4 regions of the Amorphus suaedae genome follow, and region 1 is predicted to be linked to each of the others. Evidence: predicted binding sites of a transcription regulator. Region 1 holds the regulator's gene; each other region holds the start of a gene.
The links. Region 1 encodes LexA, which represses DNA repair genes until DNA is damaged. Its sites were predicted from a motif close to TGTTCNNNNTGTGTTCNG; they were not measured.

Region 1 (7,397 bases):
CGAGCCCCTCCAAGGGCCTCATCCGCGAGGACTTCGATCCCTCCGCGCTGGCCACCGCCTACGAGGCCGGCGGCGCGACCTGCCTGTCCGTGCTCACCGACGAGCCGTCGTTCCAGGGCGCGCCGGAGTTCCTGCGCGACGCCCGCGCCGCCTGCCAGCTGCCGGTGCTGCGCAAGGACTTCATGTTCGACGTCTACCAGGTGTTCGAGGCCCGCGCCTGGGGCGCCGACGCGATCCTGGTGATCATGGCCGCCGTCGACGACGACACCGCGCTGCGGCTGGTCGAGACGGCCCACAACCTCGGCATGGACGCGCTGATCGAGATCCACGACGCCGCCGAGCTGGCGCGCGCCGCCGAGATCCCGGCCGCCGTCGTCGGCATCAACAACCGCGACCTCAGGTCCTTCGAGACGTCGCTGGAGATCACCGAGGCGCTGGCGCCGCACGTGCCGGGCAACCGGATGATCGTCGCGGAGTCCGGCATCTCGACGCCCGCCGACATCGCCCGGCTGACCGCCGTCGGCGTCGACGCGTTCCTGGTCGGCGAAAGCCTGATGCGCCAGTCCGACGTCGAGACGGCCACCCGCTTCCTGCTCGACGGCGCCACCGTCGGCGTGCGGCTCGCGGCCGAGTAGCGGCGGGACATGGGCGGCGACACCCTCACCCACCTGGACGAGACCGGTGCCGCCCGCATGGTCGACGTGTCGGAGAAATCCGCCACCCGGCGCGAAGCCACCGCCACCGGCAGCGTCACCATGCGCGCCGACACGCTGGAGCTGATCCGCACCGGCAACCTGAAGAAGGGCGACGTGCTCGCCACCGCGCGCATCGCCGGCATCATGGCGGCCAAGCGGACCCACGAGCTGATCCCGCTCTGCCACCCGCTGCCCGTCACCTCGGTCAAGGTCGACATCGAGGCGGACCCGGCCCTCCCCGGCCTGCGCGTCAGCGCCACCGTGGGCGTCGACGGCAAGACCGGGGTGGAGATGGAGGCCCTCACCGCGGTGAGCGTCGCCTGCCTGACCATCTACGACATGGCCAAGGCGGTGGAGCGCTCCATGGTGATCGGCGACATCCGCCTCGTCGCCAAGTCCGGCGGCCGCTCGGGCGACTACCGCGCGGAGCCCGCCACGTGAGCCTGCTCCCCGTCCTGGAGGCGCGCGCCCGCGTGCTCGCCGGCGCCGCCCGGCTCGGCGTCGACCACGCGCCGCTGGCGGAGGCCGTCGGTCGCGTGCTGGCGCAAGACATCGCCGCCACCCGGCAGCAGCCGCCCTTCGCGGCCTCCGCCATGGACGGCTACGCCGTGCGCGCCGTCGACGCGGCCGAGGCCGGCGCGACCCTGCGGCTGGTGGGCGCCTCGGTCGCCGGCCGCCGCCATGCCGGCACGCTCGCGCCCGGCGAGACGGTGCGCATCTTCACCGGCGCCCCGGTGCCGGACGGCGCCGACACCATCCTCATCCAGGAAAACACCGAGACGGTGGACGCGCAGACCGTCCGGGTGACGGTGCCGGCCCAGCCCGGCCGCCACATCCGCCGCGCCGGCCTCGATTTCCAGACCGACGACGCACTGCTTGCCGCCGGCACCCGCCTCGACGTGCGCCACGTCGCGCTGGCCGCCGCCATGAACCACGCGACGCTGCCGGTCGGCCGCGCGCCGAAGGTCGGCATCATCGCAACCGGCGACGAGCTGGTGGCGCCCGGCGAGGAGCCCGGTCCGGACCAGATCGTCGCCTCCAACACCCCCGCGCTCGCGGCCCTCATCACCGCCGCCGGCGGCGAGGCCATCGACCTCGGCATCGTCCGCGACAACGCCGAGGCGACCGTCGCGGCCCTTTCCGACGGCCGCGACCGCGCCGTCGACATCCTCGTCACGCTGGGCGGCGCCTCCGTCGGCGACCACGACCTGGTGCGCAAGGCGTTCTCCGATGTCGGCATGGAGCTCGGCTTCTGGCGGATCGCCATGCGGCCCGGCAAGCCGCTGATCTTCGGCCACCTCGGCGACATCCGCATCCTCGGCCTTCCCGGCAACCCCGTCTCCAGCCTGGTCTGCGCGATGCTGTTCCTGGTGCCGCTGGTGCGCGCGCTGCAGGGCGACGCGGCGCCCGGCCCCGCCTACGCGGCGGCGCGGCTGAGCCACGACATGCCCGCCAACGACGGCCGCGAGGACTACGTCCGCGCCCGCCTCACCGAGCGCGACGACGGCCTGCCGGACGCCGATCCGTTCTCCCTGCAGGATTCCTCGATGCTGTCGACGCTCGCCGCTTCCGGCGCGCTGATCGTCCGTCCGCCCAACGCGCCGGCCGCCCCCGCCGGCAGCGTCTGCCGGATCCTCCGGCTCTAGGCCTTCCGCCGAACACCCAGACGCCCGGCAGGCGCGCCTGCCAGATCAGGCCAGCGGCACCCTCACCGTGTGGTCTCTGAGAGCGGGCCGGCGGCTTCGACGTCGTCCCTCCAGGACTTTCGCGCTTCCCGCACCGCGTCGAATCGCACAGATTGCGCCTCCCGCCCCCCCGGCGGCGCGCGCAACCGTCTGCGCGCCTGCGCAACCCGCAACCGCCGCCACGATCCGGCCGCGACCTGTTCCCGCTCTGGGCCGGCGTATCGCAAACCGAACATTAACCATTGCAGAACACATATGGAACGTGTAGCGTTCGTTCCTGATTTGTACCGCATACGTCATGCGTCGCTGACCCAAGGGGTGGGGCCGATTTCATGCTGACCCGCAAGCAACATGAACTTCTGATGTTCATCCACGAGCGGCTGAAGGAGAGCGGCGTTCCACCGTCATTCGACGAGATGAAGGACGCGCTCGACCTCAGGTCGAAATCCGGCATTCACCGGCTGATCACCGCGCTGGAAGAACGCGGCTTCATCCGCCGCCTGCCCAACCGGGCACGCGCGCTGGAAGTGATCCGCCTGCCGGAATCGTCGAACCCGTCGCTGGGCGCCAACCGCTCCCGCGGCTTCTCGCCGGAGGTCATCGAGGGATCGCGCGGCAAGGCGCCCCCGCCGCCGGCCCCGGTCGACAGTGGCCGCTCGTCCGGCCACAGCATCCCCGTCATGGGCCGGATCGCGGCCGGTGTGCCCATCGCGGCCATCCAGCAGGAAAGCCATCAGATCACCGTGCCGGCCGACCTGATCGGCGGCGGCGAGCACTTTGCGCTCGAGGTCCACGGCGACTCGATGATCGAGGCCGGCATCCTCGACGGCGACACGGTGCTCATCAAGCGCTCGGACGACGCCGACAGCGGCGACATCGTGGTGGCCCTCGTCGACGACGAGGAAGCGACGCTGAAGCGCCTGCGCCGCAAGGGCGCGTCGATCGCGCTGGAGGCCGCCAACCCGGCCTACGAGACCCGCATCTTCGGCCCGGATCGCATCCGCATCCAGGGCAAGCTCGTGGCGCTGTTCCGCAAGTACTAGCGCCTGCTGGCGCCCGGGCACCCGCTCGGCGCCGGGCGACCGCTCACCGCGTCACCACCGGCGTCGCCGTCCAGGGCCGCGCGACCGCCGGCCGCGCCTGCCGCAACCGGTAGAACGGCGGGTCGGCCTGCCAGGTGAGCGCAATCGCCCCGCTCCGGCGCAGCAGCGCCCGGTCGACGACGAGGCGCGGGCGGTCGCAGGCCGGCGGCGCGTCGTGGCGGGTGATCAGGATCTCGGCGCGCCCGCAATCCTCGATGAAGGCTGCCGGGTCCTCGGCGAAGGCCACGACCGGCGGCGGCCGGGCAGTCGCGGCCGCGACACGGCCTTTCCCCACTGAGTTAGGCCCGGATCGCATATCCCGCGCGTCCCCGACGGGTCCCGCGAGCGCCAGCGTGCAGCCGAGGCCGTCGCAGCGCACCCCGTTGCGTATCGACGGGTCCTCCGGATCGCGCGCGTCGCCGTCGGCGCGGAGCCACATGGCGGCGGCGAACGCCCCGCCCTTGGCCGTGGCGATCGCGAGCCGCCCATCCGCTCCCCTGACCGCCACCGCGCGCCCGTCGTCGGACACGAGCAGATCCGGGCTCGACCCCAGTGGCGCGATCGCGAGGCCTGCCACCATCGGCACCACCCCCAGCACCCGCCAGCGCGCCTGCCAGAGCGCCAGCCAGAGCAGGCCGCCCGCCATCGCCAGCACCGCCGCCGCCGGCATACGCCCGACCGCCCCGGCGCTTCCGCTGAGGCCCGCGACCCAGGTCGCGATCCCCACCACGGCGTCGAGGCCGAGCCCCATCACCGGCAAAACCAGCGGGTCGAGGCCCAGCGGCATCAGCGCCACCGAGACCACCCCGAACGGCATGACCAGCAGGGTGACGAACGGCATCGCCAGCAGGTTTCCGAGCAGCCCGAGCGGCGCCAGCATGTGGAAGTGGAGCGCGCCGATCGGCGCGGTGACGAGGCCGGCCACGAAGGACGTGAGCGCCAGGCCGCCCATCCACAGCCCGCCCGTGCGCAGGATGCGCCGCATCCGGCCGGCGTTCCGGTCGACGGTGCCGGTGCGCTCGCGCCCCGCCTGCCATTCGTATGCCGCGACCAGCGCGATCACCGCCGCGAACGACATCTGGAAGCCCGGGCTGAGAACGGCCGCCGGATCGAGGACCATGACCACAAGCGCCGCCACCGCCACGGACCTGAGCGTCAGCGCCGGCCGGTCGACCAGCACGGCGACCAGCGCCACCGCAGCCATGACGAAGGCGCGGATGGTGGCCACCGCCCCACCGGAGAGGATCAGGTAGACCAGTCCCGCCATGAGGGCCGCCAGCGCCGCCCACTTCTTGATGGGCCGGCGCAGCGCCAGCCCCGGAATGGCGGCGAGCGCGAACCGCACCGCCCCGAACACCGTCCCCGCCACCAGCGCCATGTGCAGGCCCGAGATCGCCAGGATGTGGCCGAGACCGGCCAGCCGGATCGCCTGCTGGGTCTCCTCCGGAATACCGCCGCGATCGCCGACCAGCAGGGTCGCGGCGATTTCGCCGTTCTCGCCCGGAAGCGCCGCGCGCAGCCGCGCCCCGATCCCGTCCCGCACGCGGGCGACAACCGCCTTTACCCGGATGCCGGCGGGCGGCGCTCCGAGATCGGCCGACCTTGGCATGCCGTAGGAGAAGCCGGTCGCCCCGATCCCCTCGAAGAACAGGCTGCGGGCCGCGTCGTACCCGCCCGGTTCCACCGGCCCGCGCGGCGGGGCGAGCCGGGCAAGCGCCGTGATCGCGTCGCCAACCCGGGGCATGGGCCCCTTGCCCCGCGCTGTGAAGCGGACGCGCAGAGGCGTGCGCGCCGGGCCGATCCCCTTGATGCGATGGACGCGGACGATCATCCGCACGGCGCCATCCGGCCGCGGTTCCCTCGCCTCGACCCAGCCGTCGAGCTCGACGGTGCGTTCCCCCCGGATCACCGGAGCGGCGACGCGCGCGGTCTGGGCAGCGGCCAGCGCGAGGCCCGCCAGCGTTGCCGTGACCACCACGAGGACGGGAAACGCGGCTGGCGTGCTGCGGGCCCTGCCGGCTGCGAACGCGGCGGCCATGCCCAGCGCGGCAAGCGTCTGCCAGTGGGGCTCGCGCGGCAGCGCGAAATAGAGCGCGGCGCCCAGCGCGAAGGCCACGGGGATCCAGAGAAAGCCGCGCCCATGGTCGAGATCGGTGCGCAGGCTGTCGGCCAGCCAGTCGCGAAACCGCCCTGCGCGGACGCGCAGGCGGACGGGCAGCGGCGCGCCGGGCACCGGCCGGCCGACCCGTCTTCTCAGGGCGCCGCGGCGGCGGACGCCCGTGGCATCCGCCTGCCACGACACCTGAGCCCTCCCAACGCTTTGGTGCGCCCGCGCGGGCGTGCTACACGAGCCCCGCCCGAGCACGTCGCGCGCTCGCTCTCTGGTAGAATGCGCGAAAACTGAAAAACCGAAAGAGGTAAGAATGTCGGCGCCCGTTGTTACGCGCTTCGCCCCCTCCCCGACCGGCTTCCTTCACATCGGGGGCGCCCGCACCGCGCTCTTCAACTGGCTCTATGCGCGCCACACGGGCGGCAAGATGCTGCTGCGCATCGAGGACACCGACAAGGAACGCTCCACCCAGCCGGCGATCGCCGCGATCCTCGATGGGCTGTCGTGGCTCGGCATCGACTGGGACGACGAGCCGATCTTCCAGTCGGCGCGCGCCGAGCGCCACGCCGAGGTCGCCCATGCGCTCCTCGACAGCGGTCATGCCTATCGCTGCTTCGCCACCGCCGAGGAACTCGCCGAGATGCGCGAGACCGCCCGCGCCGAGGGCCGTCCGCCGCGCTACGACGGCCGCTGGCGCGACCGCGATCCGTCCGAGGCACCGGCGGGCGCCCCCTTCGTCGTGCGCATCAAGGCGCCCCAGGAAGGCGAGACGGTCATCGAGGACCAGGTGCAGGGGCGCGTTGCCTTCCCCAACAAGGACCTCGACGACCTGGTCATCCTGCGCTCCGACGGATCGCCCACCTACATGCTGGCCGTCGTGGTCGACGACCACGACATGGGGGTGACTCATGTCATCCGCGGCGACGACCACCTGACCAACGCCGGCCGCCAGACGCTGATCTACAAGGCGATGGGCTGGGACGTGCCGACATGGGCGCACATTCCGCTGATCCACGGACCGGACGGCGCCAAGCTCTCCAAGCGTCACGGCGCGCTGGGCGTCGAGGCTTACCGCGCGATGGGCTATCTGCCGTCGGCGCTGCGCAACTACCTGGTCCGGCTCGGCTGGAGCCACGGCGACACCGAGATCTTCTCCACCGAGGAGATGGTCGAATGGTTCGACCTCGCCCAGATCGGCCGCTCCGCCGCGCGCTTCGATTTCGCCAAGCTGGAGAGCATCAACGGCCACTATCTGCGGACGACGTCCGATGCGGAGCTGATGGCCGCGATCGATGCGCTGCTGCCGCACATCGAGGGCGGCGCCGACGTCCAGGCGGCGCTCACCCCCGACATGCGGACCCGGCTGATGCACGCCCTCGCCGGCCTGAAGGAGCGCGCCAAGACGCTGGTCGACCTTCTGGACTCCGCCGCCTACGTCTGGGCGACGCGGCCGCTGGCGGTCGACGAGAAGGCCGCAAAGGTCCTCGACGCCGAGGCCCGCGGGCATCTGGGCGCCCTCGCCGACACCTTCGCCGCCCTGCCGGACTGGACGGCCGCGGAAACGGAGGCCGCCGTGCGGGCCTACGCCGAGACGCACGAGCTGAAGCTCGGCAAGGTGGCCCAGCCGCTCCGCTGCGCCCTTACCGGCAAGACCACCTCGCCGCCGGTGTTCGACGTTCTGGAGACCCTCGGCCGCGACGAAAGCCTCGCCCGCATCCGCGAGCAGGCGCAGTAGAAACGGTCCGGATTCTGACAAACGCGCCCGGCTCCAGCCCGTTGCCGGGCGGCGGTTTGCGGACGCCACACTAGGGGAAATCTCCCCAGC
Region 2 (7,397 bases), on a different contig from region 1:
CCGGGCGATCGAGCAGGACTATTGCGGCATGAACGGCCACATGCTCGGCGACTACGACCGGGAGTAGTCCGGCCAAGCCGAGCTGTTCCGGCCGCCCGCCTGGCCGTCTCCACCCACCGCTCTCAGCGCGGAGCCGGAAGCAAGCGCCGCGGCGCGCGCGACGAAGCCCTCAATAATCCACGCGCATCAGATACAGCCCGTCGGGCGGCGCGACGGGGCCGCAGCGGGTGCGGTCGGCGGCCTTGAGCGCGGCTTCCAGGTCGGCCGGCCGCCATTTGCCCGTCCCCACCTGAACCAGCGAGCCCACCAGCGACCGCACCTGGTTGTGCAGGAACGACCGGGCCGACGCCATCACGGTGATCTCGTCGGCGGCCCGCATGACGTCGAGCCGGTCCAGAGTCTTGACCGGGCTGGCCGACTGGCAGTGGGTGGAGCGGAAGGTGGTGAAGTCGTGATGGCCGAGGAGGCGCTGGGCGCCAGCGTGCATGGCCTCGGCGTCGAGGGGAGCCGACACCTGCCAGGCAAGCCCGGCATCCACGGTGAGCGGCGCCCGGCGGTTGACGATGCGGTAGAGATAGTGCCGGGCCGTCGCCGAGAAGCGGGCATCGAAGTCGTCGGCCACCCGCTCGGCCGCGACCACCGCAACCGGATCCGGACGCAGGTGCGCGTTGGTGGCGTCGCGGACGGTGTCGCCGGGCCATTCCTTCGCGAGGTCCACGTGGGCGACCTGGCCGAGGGCATGGACGCCAGAATCCGTGCGGCCCGCCCCGCCGATGGTGACGGTTTCGCTAGCGAACGCGCTTATCGCCTCCTCCAGCCGGCCCTGAACGGAGAGCCCCTCGGCCTGGCGCTGCCAGCCAACGAAGGGGCCGCCGTCATATTCGATGGTCAGCTTGTAGCGGGGCATCCGACACGTGCTTTCAACTGCGGGCGACCGGCGCATGACGCCACTCCCGGGCAATCAGCCTAGAGTGGCATGGCCGGCCATTCTTGCGATCCGGTGTCGGACGGACAACCGAAAGGGCGCTTTCCTGCGCCCCGAAATTGCTCAGAGAAGCGCGGCCCCGGGCGCCAGCCGCAGGCCGCGGAAGACCTCGTCGGCGGCCATCGGCGCCTTGCCGGCACGCTGCACCTGCACCAGCCGCACCGCGCCCTCGCCGCAGGCCACCAGCCCTTCGGCATCGAGCACCGATCCGGGGGCACCGGTCCCCTCCTCGCGGCGGCTGCGCAGGACCTTCATGCGCTCGGTCTTTCCGCCCACGTCGACCTCGCACCACGCCCCTGGAAACGGCGACAGGCCGCGGATGTGATTGTGGACCTCGGACGCCGGTCGCGACCAGTGGATGCGGGCTTCTTCCTTGGCGATCTTGTCGGCGTAGGTGACGCCCTCCTCGCTCTGGGGCACCGCGTCGAGCGTCCCGCGCTCGATGGCGCCCAGCGCGCGCACCATCAGGTCCGCGCCCAGGCGGGCCAGCACGTCGTGCAGGTCGGAAGCCGTCATGTCGTCGCCGATCGCCACCTTCTCGATCATGCAGACCGGGCCGGTGTCGAGGCCGGCTTCCATCCGCATGACGGCAACGCCGGTCTCCCTGTCGCCGGCCATGATCGCGCGCTGGATGGGGGCCGCACCGCGCCAGCGCGGCAGGATCGAGGCGTGGACGTTGAAGCAGCCGGCTTCGGGGATCTCCAGGATCGAGCGCGGCAGGATCATCCCGTAGGCGATCACGATCGCCGCGTCGGCGCCGTGGCTCGCGAACGCCGCCGCCGCTTCCTCGCCCTTCAGGGTCGAGGGCGTGAGCACCGGCAGGCCGAAGCGCTCGGCCGTCTCGTGCACCGGCGACTTGCGCGCCTCCATGCCCCGGCCGGCGCGGGCCGGCGCGCGGGTGTAGACCGCAGCCACGTCGTGGCCCTGGCCGACGATCTCGGTGAGCGCCGGCACGGCGAAATCGGGCGTGCCCATGAAGACGAGCCTGAGCGGCATCGGATATCCCGTGCTGTGACCGCCGCCGCGGGGCGCGGCGGCAAGGATCAGGCTTTCTCGGTGGCGGCCTGGCGGGCCTGCTTGACGAACTTCTTGGTCACCCGGTCACGCTTCAGGCGCGACAGATAGTCGATGAACAGAACGCCGTTCAGGTGGTCGATCTCGTGCTGGAGACAGGTGGCGAGGATACCGCCCGCCTTAATCTCCCGAGGATCGCCGTTGCGATCGAGGAAGCGCACGGCGACCTCGGCCGGCCGCTCCACGTCCTCGTAGTATTCCGGGATCGAGAGGCAGCCTTCCTGATGAACGCGCAGCTCATCGGAGCTCCAGACGATCTCCGGGTTGACCAGCGCCATCGGCCGCCGCTCCTCCTCGTCGTCTTCGCCCCCCACGTCGCAGACGATGACGCGGTCGAGCACGCCGATCTGCGGCGCCGCCAGGCCGATGCCCGGCGCGGCGTACATGGTCTCCAGCATGTCGTCGATGAGGGCGCGCACGCCGTCATCCACCGCGCCGACCGGAGCGGCGACCTTGCGGAGGGTGGGGTCCGGTATCAGAAGGATCGATCGTTTGGACATCATGCCGATTTATTGTCTGCAACGCTTTCGGTCAACGGATCGGCGGCTCGCACGGCCGCATTCCCCGACTGCCTGCACGCCCCGGGCAAGCATCGGCGGAACAAACCGCGAATCAGCTATCCTCCGGGAATGTCGGATCCGATCTTCGTGTTTCAAGGCCACGCGGTGACCCAGACCGAGGCGCTGCTGGGCGCCGCGGCGGTGGTGATCGTCATCCTGCTGGTCGCGGTCCTCCGCCTTTCCGCCCGCAAGGGGGGCTCCGGCGACACCGAGGCGGCACGCGCGATGGAAGCCCAGATGGCCCAGATCGTCCGCATGCAGGCGGAAACGTCGGGCCGGCTGCAGACCGTGGCGGAAGTGTTCGGCAGCCGCCAGTCGGAGCTGACGCGGGCCGTGTCGGAGCGCCTCGACGGCATGGGCCACCGGCTCGGCACCTCGATGTCGCAGTCGTCGAACGCGACCCACGAGACGCTGCGCCAGCTGCACGAACGGCTGGCCGTCATCGACCGCGCCCAGCGCACCATGTCGGGGCTTTCCGACCAGGTATCGCAGCTGGAGCGGATCTTCGCCGACAAGCAGAGCCGCGGCGCCTTCGGCCAGGCGCGGATGGAGGCGATCATCCGCGACGGACTGCCGGAGGGCGCCTTCTCGTTCCAGCCGACGCTGTCGACCGGGGTGCGCCCCGACTGCACGATCCGGCTGCCGAACGGCGCGCCGGTGCTGTGCATCGACGCGAAGTTTCCGCTCGAGGCGTTCGCGCGGATCGAGGCGGCCGACACCGATGCCGCCCTGAAGGAAGCCCAGCAGGGCGCGCGCCGCGACCTCATCAAGCACATCGACGACGTGCGGAAGAAGTATCTGGTGCCGGGCGAAACCCAGGACATCGCCTTCGTGTTCGTGCCGTCGGAATCGCTGTTCGGCCAGATCCACGACCGCTTTCCCGACGTCATCCAGCGCGCCTACCGGGCCCGGGTGGTGATCCTGTCGCCGACGCTGCTGCAGCTTGCGATCCAGGTGGTTGTCACCGTCATCCGCGACGCCCGCATCCGCGAGGAGGCGCACGTGATCCGTGCCGAGGTCGGCCACCTGATGGACGACGTGGACCGCATGACCGAGCGGGTGATGAAGCTGCAGCAGCACTTCGGCCAGGCCCAGCGGGACGTCGAGCAGATCGTCATCTCCGCGGAGAAGGTGGCCAAGCGCGGCGGCCGGATCGAGGCGCTGGACATCGAGCCGGACGCCGCCGGCCGGCCCGCCTCCCCCATGCCGATGGCCGGCGAGGCCTGACCGGCGGCCACTCCTCCGTACGCGCGCTTGATCTCGGCGCCCGGCTCGGGCACCTGATCGCCATGAGCATTCTCTTCGCAGCCCGGGGCTTCACGCCCGAACCGTGGCGCCGCCACCTGGAAGCCGTCGCGGACGGTCGCCGGGTCGTCGTTCACGGCACCGACCCCTACGACCCGGCGGACATCCGGTACGCGGTCGTCTGGCAGCCGCCACGCGACCTGCTGGCCGGGCTTCCCAATCTCGACGTCATCTTCAACCTCGGCGCCGGCGTCGACGCGCTGCTGGCCGACAGCTCGCTGCCCGACCGGCCGATCGTGCGCGCCGTCGATCCCGACATGACGGGGCGGATGACGGAATGGGTGGTGCTGCAGGTGCTGACCCACCATCGCGGCGCGCTGCGCTTCCAGGCGCGTCAACGGGCGCACGAATGGCGGTCGGAGAACTTCCCGGCGGCGACCGAGCTCCGGGTCGGCGTGATGGGCATGGGGGTGCTCGGCTCCGACGCCGCCGCCGTGCTGCAGCGGCTCGGCTACCAGGTCACCGGCTGGAATCGCTCGGCGAAGAGCGTCGAGGGGATCGAGGTCGTCTCCGGCGCCGCGGCGCTCGACGGCTTCCTGGCGCGCACCGACATCCTGGTTGTGCTGCTGCCGCTGACGCCGGAAACGCGCGGCCTTCTCGACGCCGCGCTGTTTGCCCGGCTCGCCCGCGACGGCGCGCTCGGCGGACCGGTGCTGATCAACGCCGGGCGGGGCGGCCTGCAGGTCGAGACCGACATCCTGGCGGCGCTGGAGGACGGCACCCTGAAGGGCGCCTCCCTCGATGTGTTCGAGACCGAACCGCTCCCGGCGACGAGCCCGCTCTGGGACCGTCCGGACGTGGTGATCACCCCGCACGTCGCAGCCGAGAGCAATCCGGCCGCCATCTGCCGGGGCGTCCGGGCCCAGATCGCGGCGTTCGAGCGCGGCGAGCCGCTCCAGAACGTCGTCGACCGCGTCCGGGGCTACTGAGCGGAACGCCAAACGTCGGCGCCTGCAGCCCCCTGCGAGCTAGGAAGCCGGCAGGATGCGCCGGACGGTGCGGACCGGGCCCACGCTGGTGGCGATGCGCTCACGCGCCTCGTCCACCGGCTCGATGACCGTCATCATGTGGAAGCCGTTGGCGTGCAGCAGCTGGCCGCCGTCGATCATGACGCCGACGTGGCCGGGCCAGAACAGAAGGTCGCCACGCGCCAGCCCCTTGTCCTCCACGGCCGTGCCGAGCCCGGCCTCCTGCATGTCGGAATCCCGGGGCGCGGCGATGCCCGCCATCCGGCAGGCGATCTGCATCAGCCCCGAACAGTCGATGCCGGCCCGCGTCGTGCCGCCCCAGAGATAGGGCGTTCCGAGGAAGGTTTCGGCGACCGCGACCCAGTCGGGCGCGGTCTCGCCGAGCGGCGCCAGGTGCTTGGCGACGACCGCCCCGCCGGTGGCGAGCTTGGCGTAGGTCAGGCCGCCGCGGATCTCGGGGCCGCCGACCGCGACCGACGCGCCCATCGGCAGCGTCGCGCGCGGCGGCAGCTTCAGGTCCGGCCCCGGGAACAGGAAGGTCGACGGGACGGTGACCCGATGGGTCGGCGCGGGATCGGGGTCCCCCAGATCCTCCACCGGCATGTAGCCGACGTAGCCGTCCTCCTCCCGCTGGCACCAGGCCCAGCCCTCGGCGGTCTCCTCGAAGACGCGCACCAGGTCGCCCGCCAGCGCCTCGGTGTCGAGAGGTCCGTCGGCGCGTGGTTCGCGCCGCATCGGGGCGATCGCCGCGCTTACCCGGCGCAGCGTGCCGTCCACGAACCGCTCGGCGCTCACCTGGTCCCGAAGGCGGGCGTCGGCGAGGTCCGGGCGGGTGGCGTTCAGGCGGCGGTCCAGGGTTTCGGTGCTCATCGGGTGGCTCCGGCCCGCTCCTTGAGAAGCGCATAGAGCGCCCGGATGACCTGGGCCGCCGCCCCCTTCGGATGGCCGGGCCGGTCGCTCTGGGACCAGGCGTAGATGTCGAGGTGGGCCCAGGAGCCGGCCTTCTCCACGAAGCGCTCCAGGAACAGCGCGGCGGTGATCGCGCCGGCGAGCGGCTGGGTGGTGATGTGGTTGATGTCGGCGATGTCCGACTTCAGCCACGACCGGTAGCCGGGCCACAGCGGCAGCCGCCAGCTCGGATCGTTGACCGCCGCGCCGTGGCGGGCGATCGCCTCCGCCAGCGCGTCGTCGGCGGTGAACAGCGCCGGCAGCTCCGGCCCGAGCGCGACGCGAGCGGCGCCGGTCAGCGTGGCGAAGTCGATCATCAGCTCCGGCGCCTCCTCGTCGGCGAGCGCCAGCGCATCGGCGAGGATCAGGCGGCCCTCGGCGTCGGTGTTGCCGATCTCGACGGAGAGGCCCTTGCGGCTCTTGAACACGTCGCCCGGACGGAAGGCGTTGCCGGAAATGGCGTTCTCCACCGTCGGGATCAGCAGCCGCAGCCGGACCGGCAGCGCGGCATCCATAATCATCTGGGCAAGGCCGAGGGCATGCGCCGCGCCGCCCATGTCCTTCTTCATGAGCAGCATGGCGCTCGCAGGCTTGATGTCGAGCCCGCCGGTGTCGAACACCACGCCCTTGCCCACCAGCGTCACCTTCGGCGCGTCCTCCGGCCCCCACTTGAGGTCGACCAGGCGCGGCGCGCGCGGGCTCGCGGCACCCACCGCGTGGATCAGCGGGAAGCCCTCCTCCAGCGCCTTGCCCTCGATGACGGTCACGGTAGCGCCGTAGCGTTCGCCGACCCGGCGCACCGCCGCGGCGACCTCGGCCGGTCCGAGCTCGTTGGCGGGCGCGTTGACCAGGTCGCGGGTCAGCCGCGCGGCGGCGACCATGCGGTCGACATCGGCCCCATCAACCGACGCGGGCACGACGAGGCGGACGGGCTTCTCCTTCGAGGCGACATAGCGCTCGTAGCGATAGGCCGACAGCGCGAAGCCGAGCACGGCCTGGGCCGGATCGTCGAAGCCGCTCTCGAGGCGGTAGGTCCCGGCGGGAAGCTTGTGGAGGGCCGCGGCGGCGAACGGATCCGCCTCGCCGGCCCCGAGGCCCAGAAGGGCCGCGCCGATTCCCCCGTCCGGGCCGGGAAGCGCCAGCACGCTGGCGGCCTTGCCGGCAAAGCCGTTGGCGCGCGCCCAGTCCTTCATCGGCGGGGCAAGGCCCTCGACGATGCTGTCGGCATTGGCGGCGGTGGCGGCGTAGATGGGAATAGCCCCGGCTTCAGCCGAGGTCTCGACGAGACACGCGTCCAACTTCTGCACTCCCTGGCGATCCGGGCACCTGGCGCGCCCGGTGCGGGCGGCAGGTCATCCGGAGTCCTTTTAGCAGCTTGTCGGACGACCGAAAGGGAGAGCCCTTTCGCAACCGGCGGCGGAAGGCCCGCCGCCGTCAATTCTCACGGAGCGGTCAGATTCCCGCCCCGAATATCCAGCCCACCAGACCCACGATCGGACCGCCGACCGCCATCAGCGCGACGGCGATGGCCGAAGCCAGAAGTGCCGCGACGAGCCC
Region 3 (7,397 bases), 1.5 Mb from region 1:
AATAGGGGGCGTAGTCCAGCTCGCCGATCAGCTGGAGCTCATGGGCGATGGCGCGCTCGACCTTCTCCGGCACGCCGGCCGGATAGCGGGCGCGGGCGCCTTCCCGGGCCAGCCGTTCCAGCGTCTGCTGGGGCGTGGAGCCGGGGTCGGTGACCTCCTCCGGATAGTCGTAGCGCAGCTCGTCGAGGGAGAAGGCGAGGCGCTCGAACAGCCGCACCGTCTCGGCGACGGCGCCGGGATGGTCCCGGAACAGGCGTTCGACCTCTTGCGGGGGTTTCAGGTGGCGCTCGGCGTTGGCCTCGAGCCGGGTGCCGGCGGCATCGACCGGTACGTGGGCGGAAATCGCGGTGAGCACGTCCTGCAGGATGCGCCGCTCCGGCGCGTGGTAGAGCGGCATCAGGCTGGCGAGCAGCGGCAACCCCAGGCGCGCGGCAAGCCGCGCGGCCTCGGCCTGGCGGCGCCGGTCGGCGCGGCCGTAGGAGGCGGTGATGACCATGCGCACCGGCTCGGCGGTGGCGTCGGCCAGGAGCGCCACGGTGTCCGCCACGGCGGCGTCGGGCGCGGTGCCGGGCAGGACCGCGAACACCAGTCCCTCGGCGTAAGCGGAAAGGTCGGCGCGCAGGAGCCGGCAGTCGGCCTTGGCGCCGCGCATGTTGCCGGCGGTCAGCAGGCGGCAGAGCCGGCCGTAGGCGGCGCGGTCGGTGGGCCAGGCGAGAAGGTCCGGCGTGTCGTCGGTGAAGACGAGCCGGCAGCCCACCGCGAACGGCAGGGAGGCCTGCCTGGCCGCCGCATGGGCCCGCACCACGCCGGCGAGTGTGTTGCGATCGGCGACCGCGAGGCCGGAAAGCCCCAGCTCGGCGGCGCGCACCGCCATCTCCTCCGGATGCGAGGCACCGGCGAGGAAGGAGAAGTTGGTGGCGGCGGCCAGTTCGACGAAGCGGGGGGGCGCGGGCTCAGTCATGGGGCGCTTTCTTACCGTTCACGCCGAGTTCGCTTGCGCTCACCGGCTGCGCGGGCGCGGCCTGACCCGCTTTCTCGCAATCGCGGACGGAAAACCGCTCCGCACTTTTCCTGCGATTGCTTTGCCGGCGCGCGGTCGCGCGCTGTGGGAGGCCGCCCGACCGGACATTCTTTTTGGGAACGGCTTTCCTTTCTCCCGCTCATGCAAACACCCCATGGAGGTACCAGCGCGGGGCGGTGGTCTCGCGCGCGTACAGGCCCTCGCGGAACAGCCAGAAGCGGCGGCCGTCGGTGTCCTCGACGCGGAAATAGTCGCGGGTCGGGCCGATGGCGCCGCCGTGCCACCACTCCGCGGCGATGCGCTCCGGCCCCTCGGCGCGGGCGACGACGTAAGCGAGCTTGCGCCAGCGGAAGCGCACCGGCGGACCATCGGGCACGGCGGCCACCGTTTCGATGGGCTCGGGGCGGGGAAACAGCCGCAGCGGCCGCTCGGGGGGCTCGGGCACTGCCGCCTGCAGAGGAGAGGCCTCGACTGCCAGCCCCGCCGAGGCGCTGCCGCGGCTTCGCAGGGGCTGGCCAGCCCTTTCCCGCGAGGCCGGGCGGAAAGCCGGTCCTCCGTTCTCCCGGGCCTGGTTGCCGACCCGCTGGGCGGGCAGGGCCGCGCCGGCGAGCTCGGGGATGTGGCTGTCGCCGGCGACGAGCCGGGTGACGGCGGCGGCCCCCAGCCGGGCGCTGAGCACGTCGATCAGCCGGGCGAGATCGGCCTCGGCCGTCCCGTGGCCGTCGAGGTCACCCTGGTGGGCCGTGAGCGGGGCCGTCTCGAAGGCCATCAGACGGATCAGGTCGATGCCGCTGTCGATCTGCCGGGCGGCCGCCAGCGCGTCGAGCTTCGGCGCGAAGACCGAGGCGATGCGGGCGGGATCGCGCACCGGCCCGGTGGTGGCGATCTCGGTGCCGGAGACGGCGCCGTCGGCGTGGAAGAGGGCGAGCACCAGCCGCCGGGCGCCCTCGCCCCGCGCTTCCAGCCGGGTCTCCAGCAGGGCGGCGAGGCGGGCGAGATAGGTGGCGACCACGTCCCACTGGAAGACCGGCTCGGCGAGCCGGCGCTCCACCACCAGGAGCGGCATCGTCCGGCGCGGCGTGATCGGCTCGTCCTCGGCGCCCAGCGCCTGGTCGAGGCGGCGCAGCAGCAGCGGCCCGAAGCGGGCGGCGATCGGTGCGCGGGGCTGGGCGGCGAGCTGGGCGATGGTCCGGAGGCCGAGGCTGCCGAGCGACCGCGCCGTCTCCGGGGCGAGCCGCAGGGCCGCGACCGGCAGCCGGGCGAGCGCTTCGGGGATCTCCGCGTCGGCAAGGATCGGCGCCTGGCCGTAGCGGGCCATGGCCCAGGCGGCGCCGGCGGTGCCGGCGATGGCGGCGCGGGCGGCGATCTCCGCCCCGGCCAAGCGGGCGAGGAGATCGTCGCGGAGGCCGGTCTCGCCGCCGAACAGGTGGGCGCAGCCGGTGATGTCGAGGAACAGGCCGTCGTGCGGATCGAGCGCGACCAGCGGGGTGTAGCGGTCGCAGGCGGTGGCGAGGCCGGCCAGCAGGGCGGCGTCGGCTTCCGGGTCGTGAGGGTCGATGGCGAGCTCGGGCACCAGCGCGCGCGCCTCCGCGAGGCCGAGGCCGGGTTCCAGGCCGGCGGCCTCGGCGCGCGCGTCGACGGCGGCGAGAATGCGCGCCGCGCCGACCTTGGCGACGGTGGCGCGGGGCGGCACGGCGGCCGCCTGCGGCTCAGGACACGCGGCGAAGGGCGACGATCTCCGCCGGTCCCGGGCGCGCCGGTCGGTCGAGAGCCTCGGCAGCCAGAGGCTGAGAATCCGTCGACGATCGGGGCCGGAAACGGTGGTCATGCGGGCAGAACTCCACGTCGGCGGTGCCGGTCGGGCCGCCGCGGTTGCGGGTGAGGTGGACGGCGAAGCCGGGCCGCCCGAGGACGGCGAGGCCATGGGGATCGGGGCCGGAGGGGCGCGGCGCGATGGCGAAGCGCAGCCGGGCCGCCGAGGCGATGGCGGGGCCGGCGGGGCGCAGCAGCAGCACCGGCGTGCCGCAACGCTCCGCCCGCAGCGCCAGCCGACGGGTGGCGGTGAGGTCGAGGGCGCGGGGGGCGCCGCCGATCTCGCCGACGATCGCCGCCAGCCCGCCCACCGACAGCGCCTCCTCGATCGCCCACAGGGCTTCGGCGGCGCTTCGGGCGGTGACCTGCAGCAGCCGGGCGGGATCGATGCCGAAGGCGGCGAGGCCGGGCCCGTAGAGGCTGCCGGTCTCTCCCGCCGTCACGGCGTCGGCGACCCACACGACGGGGCCTGCCGCCGCTCCCATCCGGGCAACCAGGGCGGCGGCGAAGCCGGTGAGGGCGCCGGCGTCGCGGTGGCCCTCGGACGTCACGTCGTGCACGGTGCCGGCGGGCCGGGCGCCCAGGGGATAGAGCTGTTCCAGCAGCGCCACGCCGAAGCGGCGCGCGGGGGCGCCTGGACCGGCCGCGGGACTGCCCAGGGCGCCGGATACCCGGGCCGCGGATGGCGCGGAGGACGGCTCGCCGCCGCGCGAAGCCGGCGCGCGCCCTTCCAGGGCGGCGATGCGGGCGCGCAGGTCGGAAAGCGGGACGGCGGCCATGAGACACGGGCTCCACGGCGGGTCGGGGGCGGTGTATGTTCCTGATATGTTCTCATAGATTCCGGAGCGGGCCAGATGAGTCAAGCGGGCTTTTCCGGCGGCTTCGGCGCGCCCGGCGGAAAAGCCAAGGCGAGCAAGGGGTTCCCTCCCGGAGGGAAAATTTGCTTGCGGCGCACCATCCTCCTGCGCGCCGCAGCAACGAATTTTCTGTCGAAGGGGGCCCGAACGGTGTATGGTTAAGGTTCGGTAATCGTGCCACAGGGAGGTGCGTCATGGCCTATGCCCGACGTATGAACGTGGTCTTCTTCGGGGCGGCTTTCGTCTTTATCGCCGCTATTGTGATGGGGATCGTCTGATCCCCGGCGTATTCGGATCGCCTGATCCCGGCAGGACGGGATCATCTGATCACGACAAGCGTTTCCATCGCGGCGATCGATCGCCGCGATGCCGAATACCGACAGGCTGATCTCACGTCGTTCCATGAATACACGGAGCGGTGCCGGTGCTCATCCGGTGCCCTCCTCATTCATGGTGTGTTCCGCCGAGGAGTGTTTCGCGGAATGCGAGGCCTGTTCCGGGAGGCATCTCCGCTTCCGGAAGCGCTTTCCGCGCAGAGGGGCACCGCCGCGGGACGCCGGGCGTTGCGATCCGGCCACGCCCGGAATGGGAGAGCCCTTGGCGAAGGATGGACGTCCTTGCCGGGCATCCTGACCCCGTTCCGAAGGTCGCCGTTGACGGCATCAGGCAGTCAGGCGGGGCCGCTCAAAGCTCGAAGGTCAGGCGCAGCGAGCCGAGCTGGTTCAGGTAGCCGGACGGGTTTGCCTGCACGTCATAGTTCACTCCGAGCGTGAAGTTCGCCGTCGCCCGCGACGCGAGCCCGATGCCGCCCGTGAACAGCCACCGCGAGGCCTCCGGCCCGGTGGTGACGAAGGAATCGCCCCCGCCGGCAAAGCTCGCCGTCACCTCGCTCGTCGTGTCGAGCGGATTGTATCCGGCCGTGCCGCGCGCCGTCAGGTCCAGGCTGCCCGTCAAGTGATGGCGGAGCGCGAGTTCGGCGCTGACGAACAGTTCCTGGTAGCTGTGGGACTCCACGGAGAGGTCGAGGGGCCCGGCGCCGGATTCGTCGTAATCGCCCGAATTGACGGTGAGAAAGTCCAGTCGCGCGCCGGGCGTGAGGCTCAGCGCCTCGTTCACGGCAAAGGTCTTGTGCAGGCCCGCGCCGGCCGCGAGGACGAGGCTCTGATAGCTGGCGTCCGCGACGCTTCCCATGAAGGAGATCGACCGCGAGGTGGAGGTGTCCACGAGCCCGCCATTGAGGGAGAAGGTGAGGTCGAGGCCCGGCGCCAGCTGCTGGGCGCCGTAGAGGCCGAAGACATAGGACTGGAGATCGGCGGAGCCCTGGGCGAGGTTCGCCGTGTCCGCATCGATGCTGGAGTCGATGGAGTTGGCCGCGATGGCGAACAGCCCGCCCAGCCTGGTTCCCGATCCGAACGTGCCGTCCGCCCCCAGGGCGAAGCCGCCGCCGCTCATCGTGTAGCCGGGCACGCCGTCGACGGCGTTCTGGTAGCCGCCGCCGCCCAGCGGCTGCATCCAGACGTTCCGGCCGAAGGCGGCGTCCGCATCCGCCAGACGGTTGGCGATGACCTGCTCCAGCATGCGCTGGGTGTTGGCGGTCGCCTGCGCGGCGGCGCCCGAGAGCACCGGCACGGTCTGGCTCAGGGCGGCCGACAGCGACGAACCGGAGAGATCGTTCAGCACGCTGGTGACCGGCGCCATGGCCCCGAACAGGCCGTCGGTCGTTCCCGCGACCTCGTAAAGCACCTCAGCCGCGCCAACCGCTGAAGCGGTGCCGGTCGCCTGCGCCGTCTCCTGATAGGGGCGCACGACGTTGACGTAGGTGAGGTCACCGGTGAACAGCGCCGACTCCGTGTAGGCGCCAAGCAGCATTTGCGCGGTCGAGGCGTCGCCCTCGATGCCGCCGTAGAGGCTGGCGAGCGTGCCGTCGGTGATGGTGTTGAAGAGCACGCGGCCCTCCGGCGTGATGGAGCCCAGAAGGGTGAACCGCGTTCCGTCCGGGCGCAGGCCCTCGCCCCAGAAATAGCCGCTCTTGTAGCCGGTGATGACGAAGGTGCCGGGCTTGGTGGTGCCGAAGGCGGCAGGGCTGGTGATCCGCCACGGCGTGCCCTCCGACCAGGCCCATTGCGGGGAGAGGTTGCTGGGCACCGCCCGCGGCGCCGGCGGCGTGAAGGTCGCCGGATCGTAGGGCACCATGTAGGCCCAATGGCTCACCAGCAGGTCGGTGCCGGTGATCATCTGCATTTCCATGGTGGTGATGTCGCCTTCCGGCTGCATCACGCCGATGCCGATGGTGGTCGGACCGCCGGTGGTCGGGGTGAACACCATCGTCACCTGACCGTCGGGGGTCACGGTTCCCTGAATATTCAGCTCGGACACGGAGATGGCCGGGCCGATCTTCAGCGTGCCGGTGCTCAGGCCGGTGAAGCTGCCGTTGACGGAGGCGCCGAGCGTCCACAGCGTCTGGTCGCCGATCGGGATCGGATTGGCGAAGCTGGTGCTCGGCGCGGCATAGGCCAGCATCTGCGGCACGGTCACGTACCAGTAGGTGTTGCTGATCACCGGGTCCCAGACCGATTGAGCCCGTGCCGTCCCCATTCCCAAGGCGCAGACCAGCAGCGCAAGCGTCGCCCGCTTGCCACTGCGCGCAAACTCACGTCGATGCATCGAAGTCGTATTCCCCCACTGCCACCGACGCGGATTGAACTGCGTTACTCGCCTGATTTCAATCCGATTTTCGATGACAATCCACGACTTGCATGCCTCGCGAAAGCTTCGGCGCGACCAGGGTTTGAATCGCCCCAGATGCGCACTCGGAGACTGCAGGAAAGGGCGTGCGACGGAGGGGCGTTGCCGGGAGAGGTCACCCGGAACGCCTCGCGCTCAAGCCTGTCCAGGCCATGCGAGGGAATGGCTGATGCGCCCGTCGAGGCGCGAACACGGCCCGTCCAGGGGCGCCGTGCCTTGCGGCGCAAGGCGCGGAGGTTTCCGCGCGCCGATGCGATCGCGCGATTTCGCGCGACCAAGAGAATGAACGGCGGATGAGGCCGCCGCGGAGGGCCTAGGTGTCCACCTTCAGCGCGGCGATGAAGGCATCCTGCGGGATCTCGACCTTGCCGAACTGCCGCATGCGCTTCTTGCCTTCCTTCTGCTTGTCCAGAAGCTTGCGCTTGCGCGAGGCGTCACCGCCGTAGCACTTGGCCGTCACGTCCTTGCGGAGCGCGCGGATCGTCTCGCGGGCGATGACGCGCCCACCGATCGCCGCCTGGATCGGAATCTGGAACATGTGCTGGGGGATCAGCTCCTTGAGCTTCTCGCACATGGCCCGCCCGCGCCGTTCGGCCTGGGAGCGGTGGACGAGCATCGACAGCGCGTCGACCGGCTCGGCGTTGACCAGTACCTGCATCTTCACCAGGTCGCCCGGCTGGTAGCCGGTGATCGCATAGTCGAACGAGGCATAGCCCTTCGAGACCGACTTCAGCCGGTCGTAGAAGTCGAACACCACCTCGTTGAGCGGCAGGTCGTAGGTCGCCATGGCGCGGCTGCCGACATAGTTGAGGTCGACCTGCACGCCGCGCCGCTCCTGGCAAAGCTTCAGGATGTTCCCGAGATAGTCGTCGGGGGTCATGATCGTGGCACGGATCCACGGCTCCTGGATCTCGGTGATCTTCACCGGATCGGGCATGTCGGCCGGATTGTGAAGCTCGAGC
Region 4 (7,397 bases), on a different contig from region 1:
GGCTGGAGACCTGCGGCAAGCCGTGGGTCTGCGCCCTCAACGGCACCGCGGCCGGCGGCGCCACCGAGCTGGCGCTCGCCTGCCACCGGCGCATCGCCGCCGACGACGAGGCGATCCGCATCTCGCTGCCGGAGGTGAAGGTCGGCCTGTTCCCGGGCGCCGGCGGCACCCAGCGCGTCATGCGGCTGGCCGAGCCCCAGGGCGGCCTCCAGTTCCTGCTGCAGGGCCGCGAGCTGTCGCCGCGCCAGGCCAAGGGCCTCGGCCTGATCGACGAGATCGTGCCCGCCGGCGAGCTCCTGGCGCGCGCTAAGGCGGCGCTCGCCGAGGGCGTCGACCCGAAGAAGCCGTGGGACAGGTCCGGCTTCAGGCCGCCCCTCGGCCGCATCTACTCGCCCCAGGGCATGCAGCTCTTCTCCGCCGCCAACGCCATCTATCGCCGCGAGACCTACGACAACTACCCGGCGGCCCGCGCCATCCTGCAGTCGGTCTACGAGGGGCTGCTGTTGCCCATCGACCAGGCGCTCAGGGTCGAATCCCGCTGGTTCGCCCACGTGCTGACGACGCGCGAGGCGGCGGTGATGATCCGCTCGCTTTTCGTCTCCATGCAGGAACTGAAGAAGGGCGCCCGCCGGCCCGACGTGGCGAAGAGCCGGCTCTCCACCGTCGGCGTCGTCGGCGCCGGCTTCATGGGCGCTGGCATCGCCTCCGTCGCCGCCCAGGCAGGGCTCTCGGTGGTGCTGATCGACCAGGATCTCGCCGCCGCCGAACGCGCCAGGGCGAAGATCGGCGAGGGGCTGGCCGACCGCGTGAAGAAGGGCCGCATGACCCAGGCGGAGGCCGAGGCGGTGCTGGCGCGGATCGCGCCGTCGGCCGACATGGCGGCGCTCGCGCCGGCCGATCTCGTCGTCGAGGCGGTGTTCGAGGACCGCGGCGTCAAGCGCCAGGTGATCGAGGCGGCGGGGGCGGTGCTCTCCGAGACCGCGGTGCTGGCCTCCAACACCTCGACGCTGCCGATCACGTCGCTGGCCAAGGACGCGGCGCGCCCCGACCGCTTCATCGGCCTGCACTTCTTCTCGCCGGTGGAGCGGATGATGCTGGTCGAGGTGATCGTCGGCGAGGAGACCGGGCCGGAGGCGCTCGCCGTCGCCCTCGACTTCGTCAAGGCGATCCGCAAGACGCCCATCGTCGTCAACGATTCCCGCGGCTTCTACGTCAACCGCTGCGTCATCCGCTATCTGACCGAAGCCCACCTGATGCTGATGGAGGGGGTGCCGGCGCCGATGATCGAGACGGTCGCCCGCATGGCCGGCATGCCGGTCGGGCCGCTGGCGCTCACCGACGAGGTGGCGATCGATCTCGTCCACCGCATCCTCAAGGCGTCGAAGGCGGACCTCGGCGACGGCGCCGTCGATCCCGCCCAGGACCGGCTGATCTCGGCGATGGTGGAGACCCACGGCCGGCTCGGCCGCAAGAACGGCAAGGGCTTCTACGACTATCTGGACGGCGGCAAGAAGCGGCTCTGGCCCGACCTCGGCACCATCACGGGGCCGTCCGTCCCCGCCGACGACATCTCCGTCGAGACGCTGAAGACGCGGCTGCTGGCGATCCAGGCGCTGGAGGCGATCCGCTGCCTGGAGGAGGGAGTGGTCACCGACGTGCGCGAGGCCGACGTCGGCTCGATCCTCGGCTACGGCTTCGCGCCGTTCACCGGCGGCACGCTGTCCTACGTGGACGGGATTGGCGCGGGGGCGTTTCTTGAGGAGTGCCGCGACCTGGAGGCGACGTTCGGGGAGCGTTTCGCGGCGCCGGCCCTTCTGGTGGAAATGGCCGAGAAGGGCGAGACCTTCTACGGACGCTTCGCCCCGCCGGCCGACCGCGCCGCCTGAGCAGGCGTTCGGAGCCGGTCCGTCTGGACGACGCCCGTCAGCCGGCGATCGCGTCGGCCGGCTCGAGCCCGAGCAGGATGCGGATCGGCCGGAACGAGCGCCGGTGATGGATGGTCGGGCCGAACGAGGCGAGCGCCTCCTGGTGGTGCCGGGTGCCGTAGCCCTTGTGCCGCTCGAAGCCGTAGTCCGGGAAGGACAGCGCCATGTGCTGCATGAGCCGGTCGCGGGTCACCTTGGCGACGATCGAGGCGGCGGCGATGGCGGCGGACTTGGCGTCCCCGTCGACGATCGCCTCGCCCTCGCAGGCAAGCCCCTTCGGCACGTCCTTGCCGTCGATGAGGGCGAGCCGCGGCCGCTCGCACAGCCCCGCCACCGCGCGGGTCATCGCCCACAGGGTGGCGCCGCGGATGTTCATGGCGTCGATGCGGCTGCAGGAGGCCACCACCACCGACACGTCGGCGCGGGCGACGATCTGGGCGTAGAGCTCGTGGCGCGCCTCGGCCGACAGCACCTTGGAATCGGCGACGCCCGCGACGCTCACGCCGCTCGGAAAGGTCACCGCGGCGGCGACGACCGGCCCGGCCCACGGGCCGCGCCCGGCCTCGTCGACGCCGCACACCGGGCCGCCGGCGCGCCTGCGGGCGGCGCGGTCGAAGGCGGGGTTCGGATAGATCGACGGGGTCCTGGACGGGGCGGCGGCGGGCATCGCTTCCAACGGGGCTGATTCGCGGGTGACCCCTATCCTGCCCGTCTTGGCCGGCGGCGAAAACCCGCCCCCGCCTTATCGCAATCCGCCCCTCGACAGGCGGCGCGCCCGTGCCCGCCGATCGCGGCTGCCCGTCAGAACAGGCTGAGCTGGCGTCCGTCGCCGAGCGGCCGCACGAACAGGTCGGTGCGCAGCCGCGCCTTCGAGGTGTTCAGCCTGTTGCGCTTCGCCGCGAGCTCGAAGCGGCGGCCGAGGGTCCAGGCGTAGGGGCCTTCGCCCTTCATCCGCTTGCCGAAGGTGGCGTCGTAGTCCTTGCCGCCGCGCATCGCCCGCAGGATCGACAGCACCCGCCGGTAGCGGTCGGGATAGTGCCGCAGCAGCCAGTCCTTGAAGACGTCGGACACCTCCAGCGGCAGGCGCAGCAGCACGTAGCCGGCCTCCCGGGCGCCGGCCGCCGACACGCGCTCCAGGATCGTCTCGATCTCCGCGTCGTTGAGGGCGGGGATCACCGGGGCGACCATCACGCTGGTCGGGATGCCGGCGGCGGCGAGCTGCTCGATGGTGTCGAGGCGCTTCTGGGGCGTGGCGGCGCGGGGCTCCATCGCCCGCGCCAGCTTGCGGTCGAGCGTGGTGACCGAGATCGCCACCTTGACCAGCCCGCGCTCGGCCATCCGCTGCAGGATGTCGATGTCGCGCAGCACCAGCGCCGACTTGGTGACGATGCCGACGGGATGGTTGGTGCGCTCCAGCACCTCCAGGATTTCCCGGGTGATCTTGTAGTCGCGCTCGATCGGCTGGTACGGGTCGGTGTTGGTGCCGAGCGCGATGGTCTTCGGCTGATAGCGCGGGTTGGACAGCTCGCGTTCCAGCACGGCCGCGGCCCCCGGCTTGGCGGTCAGCCGCGTCTCGAAGTCCAGCCCCGGCGACAGCCCCATGTAGGCGTGGGAGGGCCGGGCGAAGCAGTAGACGCAGCCGTGCTCGCAGCCCCGGTAGGGGTTGATGGAGCGGTCGAAGCCGATGTCGGGCGACTCGTTGCGGGTGATCACGGTGCGCGGCGTCTCCAGCCGGACCTCGGTCTTCAGGGCCGGCAGCTCGCCGAGCCCTTCCCAGCCGTCGTCGACCGTCTCGATCGCCGTCCTTTCGAACCGGCCGGCCGGATTGACCGCCGCTCCGCGGCCGCGCCGGCGATGTTCGTCGAGGCGCGCGCCGAACGGCGCCGGCTGGCCGGTCTCGTCGATGAGCGGCGGCGGCGCCGCGCGGTCCGAGGTCAGAGGCTGTCGCAAAGGGGCATTCATGACGCCACCTCTCCGGTTGGGTCGCGGCGGCTCGGAAGACCGGGTGAGGCGGCCGAGGCGCGGCGCGACTGTGTTTGATCTCGTTTTGTTCTCATGTTCCGTTCGGCCCGTCACGCACATGCCGGGCAGGGGGAACGTGGGAGCCGGTCAGGAACAATACAAGAACAAACGCGCCGCGCAAGGCAAATGTTCCGCCTCAGGCGCCAGGGGCCACGCGTCGCTGGCCGTCTCTTCGGCAATGTGCGCGACGTGAATGCAGGCATGCGCAATTTTTGGACGCAACGCGCTCGCCTTGTGCGCCGCAACATGCTATGCACTAGGAATGCTGAGCGTCATTGTTCCGACACATAATAACGAATTCGCGCTCGCCCGCTGCCTTGCGGCCCTCGTTCCCGGCGCCGTCGAAGGCGTGGTTGCCGAGGTGATCGTCGCTGACCGGCAGTCCGAAGACGGCACCGGCAAGGTCGCCGACGCGGCGGGGTGCCGCCTGATCAGCCTCGACGAACCACGGGACGAGCGGGTCGCCGCGGCGCTGGCCGCCGTCGAGCGCGGCCGCTGGGTTCTCGTGCTGGAGCCGACCGTGGCGCTGGAGCCGGGCTGGCAGCGCGAGGTGTCGGCGTTCGTCGATGCTGCGGAGCGCTCGGGCAGCGCGAGCGAGCGCACCGCGGTCTTCCGCTTCGCCTTCGACGAGTTCGTCCGCCCGCGCCGCATCTCCCAGGCCGTGGTCTCGCTGCGGTCGCACATTCTCGGCCTGCCGGTGCCGGAGCAGGGGCTGCTCGCCACCCGCACCGCCCTGGCGAAGGCGCTCGACGACGAGCGCCATGCGCCGTCGCTGGACGCGGCCATCTCCTGGCGCCGCCTCTGCGTGCTCCGCTCCCGGGCCCTCGTTCACCCCTGAGCGGCCTTCCTCCCGCCTGACCTCCTCCTGCCGCACCATCCGCCGCCGGCGCGCCCGCGCGCGATGCGCCGGCGTGGCTCGTCCGCAACCGGCGATCCTCAGGCCGAGCGGCCCGCGCCCTCCCGGGCGCCGCGGCGCATGGTCTCCGACAGGCGCGGCATGATCTCCACGAAGTTGCAGGGCGTGTGGCGATAGTCGAACTGGGCCTTCAGGATGTGGTCCCAGGCATCCCGGCATGCCCCCGGCGATCCCGGCAGCACGAACACGAAGGTCGCGTTGATCAGGCCGGCGGTGGCGCGCGACTGGATCGTCGAGGTGCCGATGGTGTCGGCGGAGATCCGGTGAAACAGCGCCGAGAATCCATCCATGTGCTTGTCGAACATGGGGCTCACGGCTTCCGGCGTGACGTCGCGCCCGGTGAAGCCCGTGCCGCCGGTCGTGATCACCGCGTCGATCGCCGGATCGGTCGTCCATTTGCGCACGTGCCCCCGGATGGCGGCGATGTCGTCGCTGCAGATCGCGCGGTCGGCGAGCCAGTGGCCCGAATCCGCGATGCGCCCGGCCAGCGTGTCGCCGGACCGATCGTTTTCGGCCGTCCGCGTGTCGGAAACCGTGAGAACGGCGATGGACACGGGGATGAAGGTTCGTGTCTCGTCGAGATGGGGCATGGTCGGATCTCCAAACGAAGAACTATCATGGCGACCATGACGATTGGCGTGGCTGTCCACAAGCGCGCCGGGGTGGGGGAAAGTGCGTCGTGACTGATGCGTTGGATTTGTACTGTGAGCGCACCGGCACCAGCTTCTGGGCGGAACCGCTCAACGCCGTCAGCAACGTCGTTTTCATCTTCGCCGCGATTCTCATCGTCCGCGAATGGAGCCGCAACCGGCACGACTGGCCGATTCTGGGCCTCGCCCTTCTGACGGCGGCGATCGGAATCGGCTCGTTTCTCTTCCACACGGTGGCCACCCAATGGGCCGCGATCGCCGACACCGCCCCGATCGCGCTGTTTATCCTCTGCTATTTCTTCCTGGCCATGCGCCGCTTCGTGCGGCTGTCCATCGTCCGTGCCCTGGCGGCGACGGCGGTCTATGTGGCCGCCAGCGTCGCCGTGGTTCCGTTCCTCTCCCTCATCTTCGGCGGATCGGCCGCCTACCTTCCGGCGCTGTTCGCGCTGGTGGGCGTCGGGGCGTTTCTGGCGAGCCGCGGCGATCCCCATGCCCCGGGCCTGCTGGTGGCCGGTGCGCTGTTCGCCGCGTCGGTGTCGTTCCGGGTGATCGACGAGCCGATTTGCGCCGCCTTCCCGATCGGCACGCATTTCATCTGGCACTTTCTCAACGCGACCGTGCTCTATGTCGTCATGGACACGGCCCTCGACCGACCCACCCTCCGCCGTTCCGTTTGAACAGGCCGCGTCATTTGGGCTAGGTCAGTCGCGACGGGCGATCACGCGGGTCCGCCGCCGGGCAGGGCCCGAGGCCGTATGGAGCACACATGTCGCAGATGAAGCCGACGAGCGAGACACTGGACGAGGCGGCGCTGAAGTATCACCGCCTGCCGCGCCCGGGAAAGTTCGAGATCCAGCCGATCAAGCCGCTCGGCACCCAGCGCGACCTGTCGCTCGCCTATTCGCCCGGCGTGGCGGCCCCGTGCCTGGAGATCGCCAAGGACCCGACGGCGGCGCTCGACTACACCTCGCGCGGCAACCTCGTCGCCGTCATCTCCAACGGCACCGCCGTGCTCGGGCTCGGCGCCATCGGCGCGCTCGCCGGCAAGCCGGTGATGGAGGGCAAGGCGGTCCTCTTCAAGAAGTTCGCCAACATCGACGTCTTCGACATCGAGGTCGAAGAGCGCGACATCGACAAGTTCTGCGACGTGGTCGCCGCCATCGAGCCGACCTTCGGCGGCATCAACCTCGAGGACATCCGCGGCCCGGACTGCTTCGAGATCGAGGACAAGCTGAAGGCCCGGATGAAGATCCCGGTCTTCCACGACGACCAGCACGGCACCGCCATCATCGTCGCCGCCGCCACGACCAACGGCCTGGCGCTGGCCGGCAAGAAGATCGAGGACGTGAAGATCGTCTGCTCGGGCGCCGGCGCCGCGGCGCTCGCCTGCCTCAACCTCCTGGTCTCGCTCGGCGCCGACCGGCGCAACATCTGGGTCTGCGACATCGACGGCGTCGTCTACGAGGGCCGCGAGGCGAGCATGGACCGCTGGAAGGCCGTCTATGCCCAGCCGACGGACAAGCGCACCCTCGACGAGGTCATCGACGGCGCCGACATGTTCCTCGGCCTGTCGGTCGGCGGCATCCTGAAGCCGGAGATGGTGGCGCGCATGGGCGACCAGCCGCTGGTGCTGGCGCTCGCCAACCCGACCCCGGAGATCATGCCGGAGCTCGCCCGCGCGGCGCGGCCCGACGCGATGATCTGCACCGGCCGGTCCGATTTCCCGAACCAGGTCAACAACGTCCTCTGCTTCCCCTACCTCTTCCGTGGCGCCCTCGACGTGGGCGCGACGGCCATCAACGAGGAGATGAAGCGCGCCGCCGTGCGTGCCATCGCCGACCTCGCCAAGGAGGAGCCGTCGGAAGTCGTCGCCAAGGCCTATGG

Region 2: a site for LexA is predicted at 2,656-2,673, ahead of AB7M35_RS18725 (DNA recombination protein RmuC). Genes of this name have one in related genera too.
Region 3: a site for LexA is predicted at 3,649-3,666, ahead of AB7M35_RS11900 (ImuA family protein). Genes of this name have one in related genera too.
Region 4: a site for LexA is predicted at 4,037-4,054, ahead of AB7M35_RS17850 (PA0069 family radical SAM protein). Genes of this name have one in related genera too.

What each region holds. Positions count from the first base shown of each region.
Region 1 is NZ_JBRJIT010000001.1:1,151,397-1,158,793, forward strand. Features, by position in the region: gene trpC (indole-3-glycerol phosphate synthase TrpC) at 1-635, shown strand, start outside; gene moaC (cyclic pyranopterin monophosphate synthase MoaC) at 645-1,136, shown strand; gene AB7M35_RS05165 (molybdopterin molybdotransferase MoeA) at 1,133-2,341, shown strand; gene lexA (transcriptional repressor LexA) at 2,713-3,423, shown strand; gene AB7M35_RS05175 (ComEC/Rec2 family competence protein) at 3,467-5,764, opposite strand; gene gltX (glutamate--tRNA ligase) at 5,886-7,307, shown strand.
Region 2 is NZ_JBRJIT010000002.1:1,083,193-1,090,589, reverse strand. Features, by position in the region: gene AB7M35_RS18745 (lysozyme inhibitor LprI family protein) at 1-67, shown strand, start outside; gene truA (tRNA pseudouridine(38-40) synthase TruA) at 170-907, opposite strand; gene fmt (methionyl-tRNA formyltransferase) at 1,049-1,981, opposite strand; gene def (peptide deformylase) at 2,029-2,559, opposite strand; gene AB7M35_RS18725 (DNA recombination protein RmuC) at 2,707-3,846, shown strand; gene AB7M35_RS18720 (2-hydroxyacid dehydrogenase) at 3,909-4,853, shown strand; gene AB7M35_RS18715 (C40 family peptidase) at 4,893-5,762, opposite strand; gene AB7M35_RS18710 (leucyl aminopeptidase family protein) at 5,759-7,138, opposite strand; gene AB7M35_RS18705 (hypothetical protein) at 7,293-7,397, opposite strand, start outside.
Region 3 is NZ_JBRJIT010000001.1:2,662,449-2,669,845, reverse strand. Features, by position in the region: partial or broken gene AB7M35_RS11910 (PHP domain-containing protein) at 1-961, opposite strand, end outside; gene AB7M35_RS11905 (Y-family DNA polymerase) at 1,161-2,714, opposite strand; gene AB7M35_RS11900 (ImuA family protein) at 2,731-3,612, opposite strand; gene AB7M35_RS11895 (autotransporter outer membrane beta-barrel domain-containing protein) at 4,375-6,354, opposite strand; gene lepA (translation elongation factor 4) at 6,749-7,397, opposite strand, start outside.
Region 4 is NZ_JBRJIT010000002.1:887,337-894,733, forward strand. Features, by position in the region: gene AB7M35_RS17840 (3-hydroxyacyl-CoA dehydrogenase NAD-binding domain-containing protein) at 1-1,886, shown strand, start outside; gene AB7M35_RS17845 (ribonuclease HII) at 1,924-2,592, opposite strand; gene AB7M35_RS17850 (PA0069 family radical SAM protein) at 2,727-3,887, opposite strand; gene AB7M35_RS17855 (glycosyltransferase) at 4,210-4,785, shown strand; gene moaB (molybdenum cofactor biosynthesis protein B) at 4,884-5,453, opposite strand; gene AB7M35_RS17865 (ceramidase domain-containing protein) at 5,432-6,190, shown strand; gene AB7M35_RS17870 (NADP-dependent malic enzyme) at 6,280-7,397, shown strand, end outside.